2 regions of the Lactobacillus sp. ESL0700 genome follow, and region 2 is predicted to be linked to the other one. Evidence: riboswitches for the same ligand, from Rfam matches in the RefSeq annotation. Region 2 holds a riboswitch; the other holds the start of a gene.
The links. A riboswitch is a leader RNA that binds a small molecule or an ion and turns the genes downstream of it on or off. The one in region 2 is predicted to bind thiamine pyrophosphate.

Region 1 (4,424 bases), 350 kb from region 2:
TGCCCGACACTAGAGCGATCTACAAAAATCACAGGCCGAGTGTTAATTTTAATAATCTGATTTTCTTTTACCAATTGATTAAGATAATGACTGACCGTATTTCTTTTAACATTTAATTTATTTGCCAAGTCACTAGTTGATAAAAAGTGTCCTTCAGATTGATTATTTTCCTTAATTAAAGATAATATTTTCGCTTTAATATTCATACCACTTGCTCCGTAAATTCATTTCACAATTATGTTAGCGGTTTTACAAAAACTGTTCAAGGCGAAATCGGTTATTTTAATTTAAAATCTGTTATTTATCACTTTATCAGTGGTATTTCAACCCAAACTAAAGTAGAATGTTATGTGATAAAAAAGGAGAGTCTGAATGTCTAAACTTGAAAAACCCGTCGTAATTGGGATTACCGGCGGCTCGGGCAGTGGAAAAACAACGATTGCCCATAAAATTGTTGACCAAATGCAGGAAAATGAACACGTCCTAATCATGACGCAGGATTCATACTACAAGGATAATACCGGTATTCCGATGAGCGAGCGGATGAAAATTAATTATGACCATCCCGATGCGTTCGATATTCCCTTGCTTAAAGCACAAATCAACGACTTACTTAACTACAAGCCAATTGAAATGCCAGTTTATGACTTTAAAGAACACACAAGAAGCAGTGAAACTATTCATATTGAACCTGCTGACATCATCATTCTTGAAGGAATTTTGGTTTTAGGAAGCGAAGAAATTCGGAACTTAATGGACATTAAGGTCTATGTTGATACCGATGACGACATCCGCTTCATCAGACGACTTGAACGCGACATTAATGAACGTGGCCGTTCAATTGACTCCGTAATTAGCCAATACTTAAGCACAGTTAAGCCAATGTATCATCAGTTCATTGAGCCAACCAAGCGTTACGCCGACATCATTGTTCCCGAAGGCGGCGCAAATGATGTTGCGATTGACATGTTAACCACTAAAGTCCACGCAATTTTACGAAAAGAAGTAACCAATTAAAAAGGCCGAGGAAATTATCCTCGACCTTTTTATTTATTTAAAATTATTCTATTTTTGGCTTTAACGCCCGATCAAACAAGTTAGTAATCAGCTTAACTAACACCCCGTCAAATAAAACTGACGAGATGATACTGACAAAGAACATCACAATCTGCACCTTAACCGCAAATTTATACCAGCCATACATTAGATAGCACGGTATAAAAAAGCCAAAGCTAGCAAAAAAGGCACCTGTCAAAACGCTGCGCCAAGAAAATCTTTGGTAGCGAGATTTTTTCGGGAAAAAGCCAATTTCATTCGTTAAGCCCTGCATTAAACCAGAAACCACAGTGGTGACGCCCCACTGGCCGCCACAAGCCATCTCCACGATTGAAGCCAGCAATTCGCCCACTAATCCCGAGCCAGTTGTCGGGACAAAATACATCGCAAGCGGCGCCGCCATTAACCATAACCCCGCAAAAAAGGCGTCGGTTGCCGGAGCGTACCCCGTCGGCAGCAGCAACATTTTAACCAAATTATAGAGCCCATTGGTGCCATAGGTATAAAAGATACCCATCAAAATCCCAATTAAGGCAACTAAAATAATAGCTTTAACATTCCATTTTGATGATCTTGTAAACATGATTGGCCTCGATTTATGCAAGCCGTGGCTTTAGCGTGCGGTCAAACAGATTAGCGATTAATTTAACCAACACCCCATCAAAGACAAGCGCTGAAATCATGTTGGTAATAAACATGACAATCTGGACCGTCATATTAAATTTACCCCAACCATAAAGAATGTATGACGGAATAAAAATTCCTAATCCGGCAAAGAAGGCACCAATCATCACACTCTTCCAAGAAAAGTTTTGATAACGTACGGTTTTCGGGAAAAAGCCGATTTCATTCGTTGCTCCTTGAATCAAACCGGAAATAACCGTTATTGCACCCCATTGACCACCAATTGCCATTTCTACAATTGAGGCTAAAACTTCACCAATTGTACCAGAGCCAATTGTCGGGACAAAGTACATTGCAAGTGGTGCCGCCATTAGCCATAAGCCCGAAAAGACGGTATCCGTTACTGGTGCAAAGCCCGTGGGTACAAGTGCCATTTTAATAATGTTGTAGGCCCAATTAAAGCCGTAAGTATAAATCACTCCCATAATAATTCCAATCAATGCGACCAAAATTACCGACTTAACATTCCATTTTGATGATCTTGTGAACATAAAAAATACTCCTAACTAACTTTTAAGTCAGAAGGAGTACAAATTAAATGCTTGTTCAAACACTTCCCTAACGCAGGCATTGTCCTGTTCAGGTTCCGAGGGTAATTCTCAGCTATTGGCACCCCTAGTGACTAATTTTTAATTAAAAATAGTATACCACAATGATAATGATAGTAAAGCAATCCCCGATTTTCACTAATCATCAAAAAAGAAATTATTATTGATTACTTATTCTTATCATTTTGCTTATTATTTGACTTGCGAACCCATCTAGCAATCATGCCATTTCCTTGGCCCCGCATGATTGCGTTAAAGTTACGGCTAAAGGCAATTAAGAAAACCATGCAGTTAAATGTAAAAATTACCATTGCAACTGTTACGACAACTGTATTTTTACAATATACCAAAATTGGGATTAGCAAAAAAATACTGATTACTTCAACCCAAACGCTATAAATTTGGTGACCAGCGCGATAAACACGAGCGACAAATTCCCGTGCTGCCCAAAATAAGACGAGTAGCCCAATTATGATAATGAACGAATTTAGCTTCATTTTAATTTTGATGACTTTCGAATTTAAACTTAGTCCATGGTCGTAAATATTTTAGTAATGGCAATTCTTCTGGCTTAATCGCAGCAATCTTATTTTTCCGTTCGTCGCTATGTGGTTGAAGTACAACTTGTAATTCATTTTTATAAATACCAAAGCCGTCATTACCAATCAAAATATCGCCAACCTCAAATTGTGTTTGATTATCATGAGCTGGGTTAGCCTCTGCTTTGTGCCACACACGCGGCATGGTTGAGCGAGCAACTAAAGCATTGCTGTCGCCACGCCGAAAATGCTTGTCTTCCAGCAAAATTTTTTGCTCTAATGGACTAATTCCCGGTAACATTTCAACATCAAAAGATAATTCATATCTATCTAACTCACTTAAACGGCGCAGCTCATCCTCACTAGCATAAGAATTACCAATAATCACGTCATCAATTAAGTTAGTCATAAATAACGATTTGGCCTGAACTTCAATTGGTAAGTGACGGTCGGCTTCTCTAGTTGGCAAGCCATCATTTACATCCCAAGGTCCGTGTGTACCACATTGACTGGAAACAAAAGCAGCGGTGTGAATGCCATGCTTCTTAAAGTTTTTGCTACATTCTTCAAAGAAGTTATCTTCAAGCCCACAGCCAACTTGTGGATAAAAGTTGTGGCAGCCATAAATAAATGGTTCATTAGCTTGGTAGCTCAAGACGTTATCCAAGTACCCGGTATTATTGCTCATGTTTAATTCAATAATCATGTGTTCCGGATTAAATGTTAGTTCTGCCTCTGTTCTGCCGTCAAATCCTTCATCAAGTCTAATTGCAGTAGCTCCTATTTCTTTAAAAAATGACAAATCGGTATATGAAATCCCTAATTGCTTAAAGATACTTGGTGAAACATCCAAGGTTGTAGCAAAGCCATGCTTGTTCCCAAACTGAATAATATGTTGAAACTTTTTCTTAGTGGCTGCAACATCCTTAGCTTCCAACATACTCATAAAAATCCGAGTGAAGCCATATTTTTCACCAAGTAGTAAATATTGTTCGTCCTGTTTTTCATCACTGTGATCGGGATAAATTGATAACCCAATGTGGCGCATTGTCATAAAAAATCTCCTTATTTATCAAATTATGCATTAAGCAAAAAACACTTCAACCAAACTAGCTGAAGTGTTTTTAATTATTTTGCTAATTCTTCACTAACTAAGTCAAGCAGCTTACCTGCAGCAAGCGGAGTATACATTGTCCGTGGAATCAACAAGAAGTTAATATGATGGTCTTTAGCCTCATCTTCAACAGCTTGCTTGCGGAAAACGGCTTGTGGTGCCAATAAAACAATGTCATATTGATCAGCACTCAGCTCATCAGCAATGCCTTCCGTTCCTACAGCTTTAACTTCGACATCAATGCCACGTTTTTTACCTTCTTTTACAAGGCCATTAGCAATTAATGACGAACTCATTCCACCACTACATGATAATAAAATCTTCATTAGGTTTCCTCCTAAATTTCAATTATGCTTTTGCTGCTGCCTCAGCTTTCTCTGCGGCAGCAGTTTCAGCTTCAACCTTGACTTGGTGTCTGTCCCACATCTTAAAGAATGGGAAGTAGATTACCATTGAAACAAGAACGTTAACAATAGCAACCAC
Region 2 (4,424 bases):
GACGATTTCCCTGTTCAACGTGCAATTCAGTAAAAGATTGTGGCAGCTGGGGAAGATCATAATTGACGCCGCTAATTTGCTTCAATTGATTAACTGCATTACTGCGAGCATTTTCGATTTTGATGCCATTTTCATCAACTAAACCATTAGTCTCAGCCACGCGTGCATAGTGCTTTGAACCACTGAAGGTGGCGTCAAAGCGGCTGCCTTCTTCTTCGCAAAAAGAAATTACCCGAATTGTTTTTTGTGAAATACCAAATCGCTCGCGCAAATTTAGGGCTGCTTGTAAGCCGCCCAGAACACCATACAGGCCATCAAAACGGCCGCCATTTTTTACAGTATCCATATGCGAGCCCGTCGCAATTACTTGTTCTTGGTCATTTCCAAGTAAGTCCAAATAGGTATTACCATAGTCATCAACTGTAACTTGAAAACCCGCTTTTAACGCAAACTGGATTAATAATTTCTGCCCTTGAAGCCAATCAGAAGAATAGACCAAGCGGTTCTGTCCTAATCCCGAATTAGGCAGAGTTGTAATCTGCTTAAAAAGCTGATTAACCGTTATTTTCTCACTCTGCTGCATGATGTTACTTACTTACACCAGTTAATGGTGATGACGCAACTGCACCGTGTTCAATTACCCGGCCAGGGCCAGCCAAATAAGCCTTACGCCCAGCCTCAATTCCCAATTTAAACGCTTCAGCCATTAACGGAATATTCTTAGCTGTCGCCATCGAGGTATTAGCCATAATCGCATCGGCACCCATTTCCATTGCTTCGGCAGCTTGGCTCGGGCGACCAATTCCCGCGTCAACAATTACTGGGACATCGATTTCATCAATCAAAATCTGAATTAACTCCTTGGTTGCCAAACCTTTATTAGTACCAATCGGTGCTGCTAGCGGCATGACAGTAGCTGCACCCGCATCAACCAGTTCCCGAGCAGTATTTAAGTCAGGCAAAATATACGGCATAACAATAAAGCCTTCTTTTGCCAGAACCTCGGTTGCCTTAACGGTTGCCGCATTATCTGGCAACAAGTACTTTTTATCAGGCACTACCTCTAACTTGATGAAGTCACTGCCACTCAATTCACGAGCTAAGTGCGCGGTTCTAATTGCCTCTTCAGCCGTTGTTGACCCTGACGTATTTGGCAAAATCGTCACACCTTCAGGAATGTAATTAAGAATATTTTCTTGGTCAGACGTTGTCCGGCGCAAAGCCATCGTAATAATTTGTGCCTTAGCATGCTTTACTGCCGCATCAATCAGATCATAAGAATACTTTCCTGAGCCCAAAATAAACCGTGAAGTAAATGTATGCCCGCCAATTGTTAATAAATCTGTTTCTTCAGTATTTGTCATTATGTTTTCCTCTTTTAATTTAAATCTTCAATTCCTAATATTAACTGAACAATCATGTTTGCCTCATGGCCAGCGCAGATTGTCACACGCGGAGCCATAAGACCTTCTGTCCCTTTAGACTTGCCATCGCCTGCTAAATACGCGTTAGGCAATATTTTGCGCGTTTTAATTGCATTGGCACTATGAATTCCCGCCATTCCTGACGCCATGACTAGCGGTTTATCAGGAAAAATCGTCGTGACATTTTCCAGTAGCATTGCTTTAGCCGCCGGGTCATCAAAGGCCTCACAAATAATATCCGCATCTTGAAATAACTGTGTGATATTTTGCGGTGTTACCCGCTCTTTTATCGCGTTAATCGTTACAAATGGATTAACTTCCTGTAAGTTCTCCTTCATCGCAACTACCTTCGCCATTCCAACTTGACTAAATTTAAATTGCTGACGATTAAGGTTGCTTAATTCAACTTGATCAAAGTCAATCAAAGTTATTTGACCGACACCAATGCGAGCTAAAGCAAGAGAGATATTTGTTCCTAAACCGCCACAACCAGCAATAGTTACCTTGGCAGCAGCTAGTTTAGAGCTAGAGCCCGAGACGTTACGTTTTTGCATTTCAGCGACAATTGCCGAATTCTGTAACCTATCTAGCATTTATCCACCCCCAACAAATGAAATTATTTCCACCTTGTCATTTTCTTTTAGCAGAACATTGGCGAAATCACTGCGAGGCACAATCTTGCCATTCAGTTCAACTGCTAAATTGCTGACTGGCGCATTCCTTTGGGTTAAAAGTGTTGCAATTGAGATACCTATAGCTGCCACTTCTTCACCATTAACAGTAACCAAAAAATCCCTTCCTTCGGCTATCAAAGGAAAGGACTTTTAATAAAAATTAGCCATTCTTAAATAAGAATGGCTCAAAAAATTGATCAACAAGCCGCTCTTCCTTCGGTAGTATAAACTACATCAGGTTCGATGAGTATAATCTCAGTCGCTTAAGCGACACCCCAGACGAACTTTTTTATTAAATTATAGTTTAGGTATAACAACTTTTGGTTGCGCTGTCAATCATTTTTTTATTTCAAATTAATGTTAGCCTGGCGAAATAGCTCTGCACGCATTTGAACCGGCGTCTGATGATAATATTCATTAAACTTTTTATAGAAAAATGACTTGCCATTGTAACCGACCCTGGCAATAATTTCCTTAACCGAAATATCAGGACGTGCAAGTAAATTGCGTGCTTCCTGCATTCGCCGCTCATCAACATGCTCTACAAAGCTTTTGCCAGTCTTTTGCTTAACTAAACTAGAAAAATAATTTGGATTAAAACCGAAATACTTAGCAGCTGCATCTAAAGTAATATCGGCAAAATTGGCATCGATATAGCTTTCAAGTGTTGCATTGGCAAAGCCTTGCTTTTCTGCTGGCACCGAAGCGAAGTTTTGATTACGTACTGCCGCAACTAGCAATAAATTTAGTTCTGCTTTGACTACACTCTCGGCAAACAAATTCTGGTTTAAATATTCATCAATTATCCTGTTCATCAGTTGTGCGGACTTAGAAATTGGCGTTGACTTTAAATATAACAGACGATTAACCCGCAAATTGCTAATTACCTGCTCAATTGCTTGCTCCTCGCGTGACTCCTTATTGGTAATATTTCCCAGGAAATATTGTAAATTATACTTGGAATTTAAATCCAACTTTACCAAAACATCATTTTTAGTTTGCTTTTGGACTTCATAATCACTTTTAGCTGGTAAAAAGACAATGTTCCCTACTCCTAGCTCGAAGTCTTGGCCGTGAATTTTAATATTTGATTTGCCACCAGCTTCATAAAAAATCATCGCATTTGTTGTTTGATAACGATGGACACCAGTGTTGTGATTTTCAAGATAAACAGTAAACAGGTCAAAGTTGCTGCCCACTGCTTTTAAGCGCAATTCATTTGTATCGCTATTAGTTGAACTTAAAATACTAGCTAAATATTGCGCCAATTTGACTGCTGCCATAGTTTCACCTTCTTATTATTAATTTAATACTTTTATTATATAGCAAAAATCATATTCACTGGTACTTTATTTTCATCAAGCTGTCATGACTAGACAGCAAAGCGGCTTTCATGTAAAATCAGTTTGATAACTTTGGGGTGCTGCAAGGCTGAGATAATACCCGTTGAACCTGCTATGGACAATGCCAGCGAAGGGAAAATGAATGAATTTTTACGTCGTTAGTGCATCTCGTCCTAGCGACTTTTTTAGTTGGTAAAAATAATGATTACAAGCAAAAATTTAACTTTTTCATACGATCAAAATATTAAAATTCTTGACAACCTTAATCTTGAAATTCCCACGGGGCAATTTTCACTGTTAATTGGGCCCACTGGTTGTGGCAAGTCAACTTTACTTAAAGTACTGGCTGGTCTATATCCTAAATATGCCGGTAAAGTCAGCGGCGATCTTGATCTTAACGGCCTAAAGTCGGCCATCATGTTTCAAAATGCTGGCGAACAGTTCACAATGGCGACCCCACGAGAAGAAATCATTTTTGCGCTTGAGAACTTACAAGTTAACCAAGAAGATTATCTCAAGCGCCTAACTGCCGGTGTCCAATTTGCGCAAATTGAAAACTTGCTGGACCAAAAAATTAATACATTGTCCGGCGGTGAGCAACAACGCGTGGCCCTTGCCGTTCTCGTTGCAATGGACATTGATTTATTCTTGCTAGATGAGCCTTTTGCTAGTTGTGATCCGCAGGCACGGCAGTTTTTAATTACCAAATTAGCGCACTTGCGCGATCAAGGCAAAACGATTATTTTGAGTGACCACGTTCTAAATGGTTACCAAAATGTCTGTGATTGCCTGTTTCAGTTTGCAGGCCACCATGTCCAACAATTAGACTATTTAGCTAAAGACAAACTACTCCAAACAAGCACGCACAAGAATAATTATTCCTTTGCCGTACCCCAAAATGAAGCTGCTTGTTTTACCTTAAATAAAACGCAACTAACGCAAAATAGACTTTTATTAAGCCAAGATCAGCTCAAGATTATTGC

Region 1: another riboswitch for thiamine pyrophosphate. It lies ahead of OZX63_RS02235 (ECF transporter S component); the one in region 2 lies ahead of thiS (sulfur carrier protein ThiS).

Annotation. Positions count from the first base shown of each region.
Region 1 is NZ_CP113930.1:421,756-426,179, reverse strand. Features, by position in the region: gene OZX63_RS02250 (sigma 54-interacting transcriptional regulator) at 1-206, opposite strand, end outside; gene udk (uridine kinase) at 373-1,017, shown strand; gene OZX63_RS02240 (ECF transporter S component) at 1,061-1,639, opposite strand; gene OZX63_RS02235 (ECF transporter S component) at 1,653-2,231, opposite strand; TPP riboswitch at 2,279-2,367, opposite strand; gene OZX63_RS02230 (hypothetical protein) at 2,456-2,785, opposite strand; gene OZX63_RS02225 (MupG family TIM beta-alpha barrel fold protein) at 2,787-3,881, opposite strand; gene OZX63_RS02220 (PTS fructose transporter subunit IIA) at 3,956-4,267, opposite strand; gene OZX63_RS02215 (PTS transporter subunit EIIC) at 4,290-4,424, opposite strand, start outside.
Region 2 is NZ_CP113930.1:73,339-77,762, reverse strand. Features, by position in the region: gene OZX63_RS00395 (M20 family metallo-hydrolase) at 1-583, opposite strand, end outside; gene OZX63_RS00390 (thiazole synthase) at 588-1,364, opposite strand; gene thiF (sulfur carrier protein ThiS adenylyltransferase ThiF) at 1,379-2,017, opposite strand; gene thiS (sulfur carrier protein ThiS) at 2,018-2,212, opposite strand; TPP riboswitch at 2,292-2,386, opposite strand; gene OZX63_RS00375 (AraC family transcriptional regulator) at 2,443-3,381, opposite strand; TPP riboswitch at 3,505-3,594, shown strand; gene OZX63_RS00370 (ABC transporter ATP-binding protein) at 3,640-4,424, shown strand, end outside.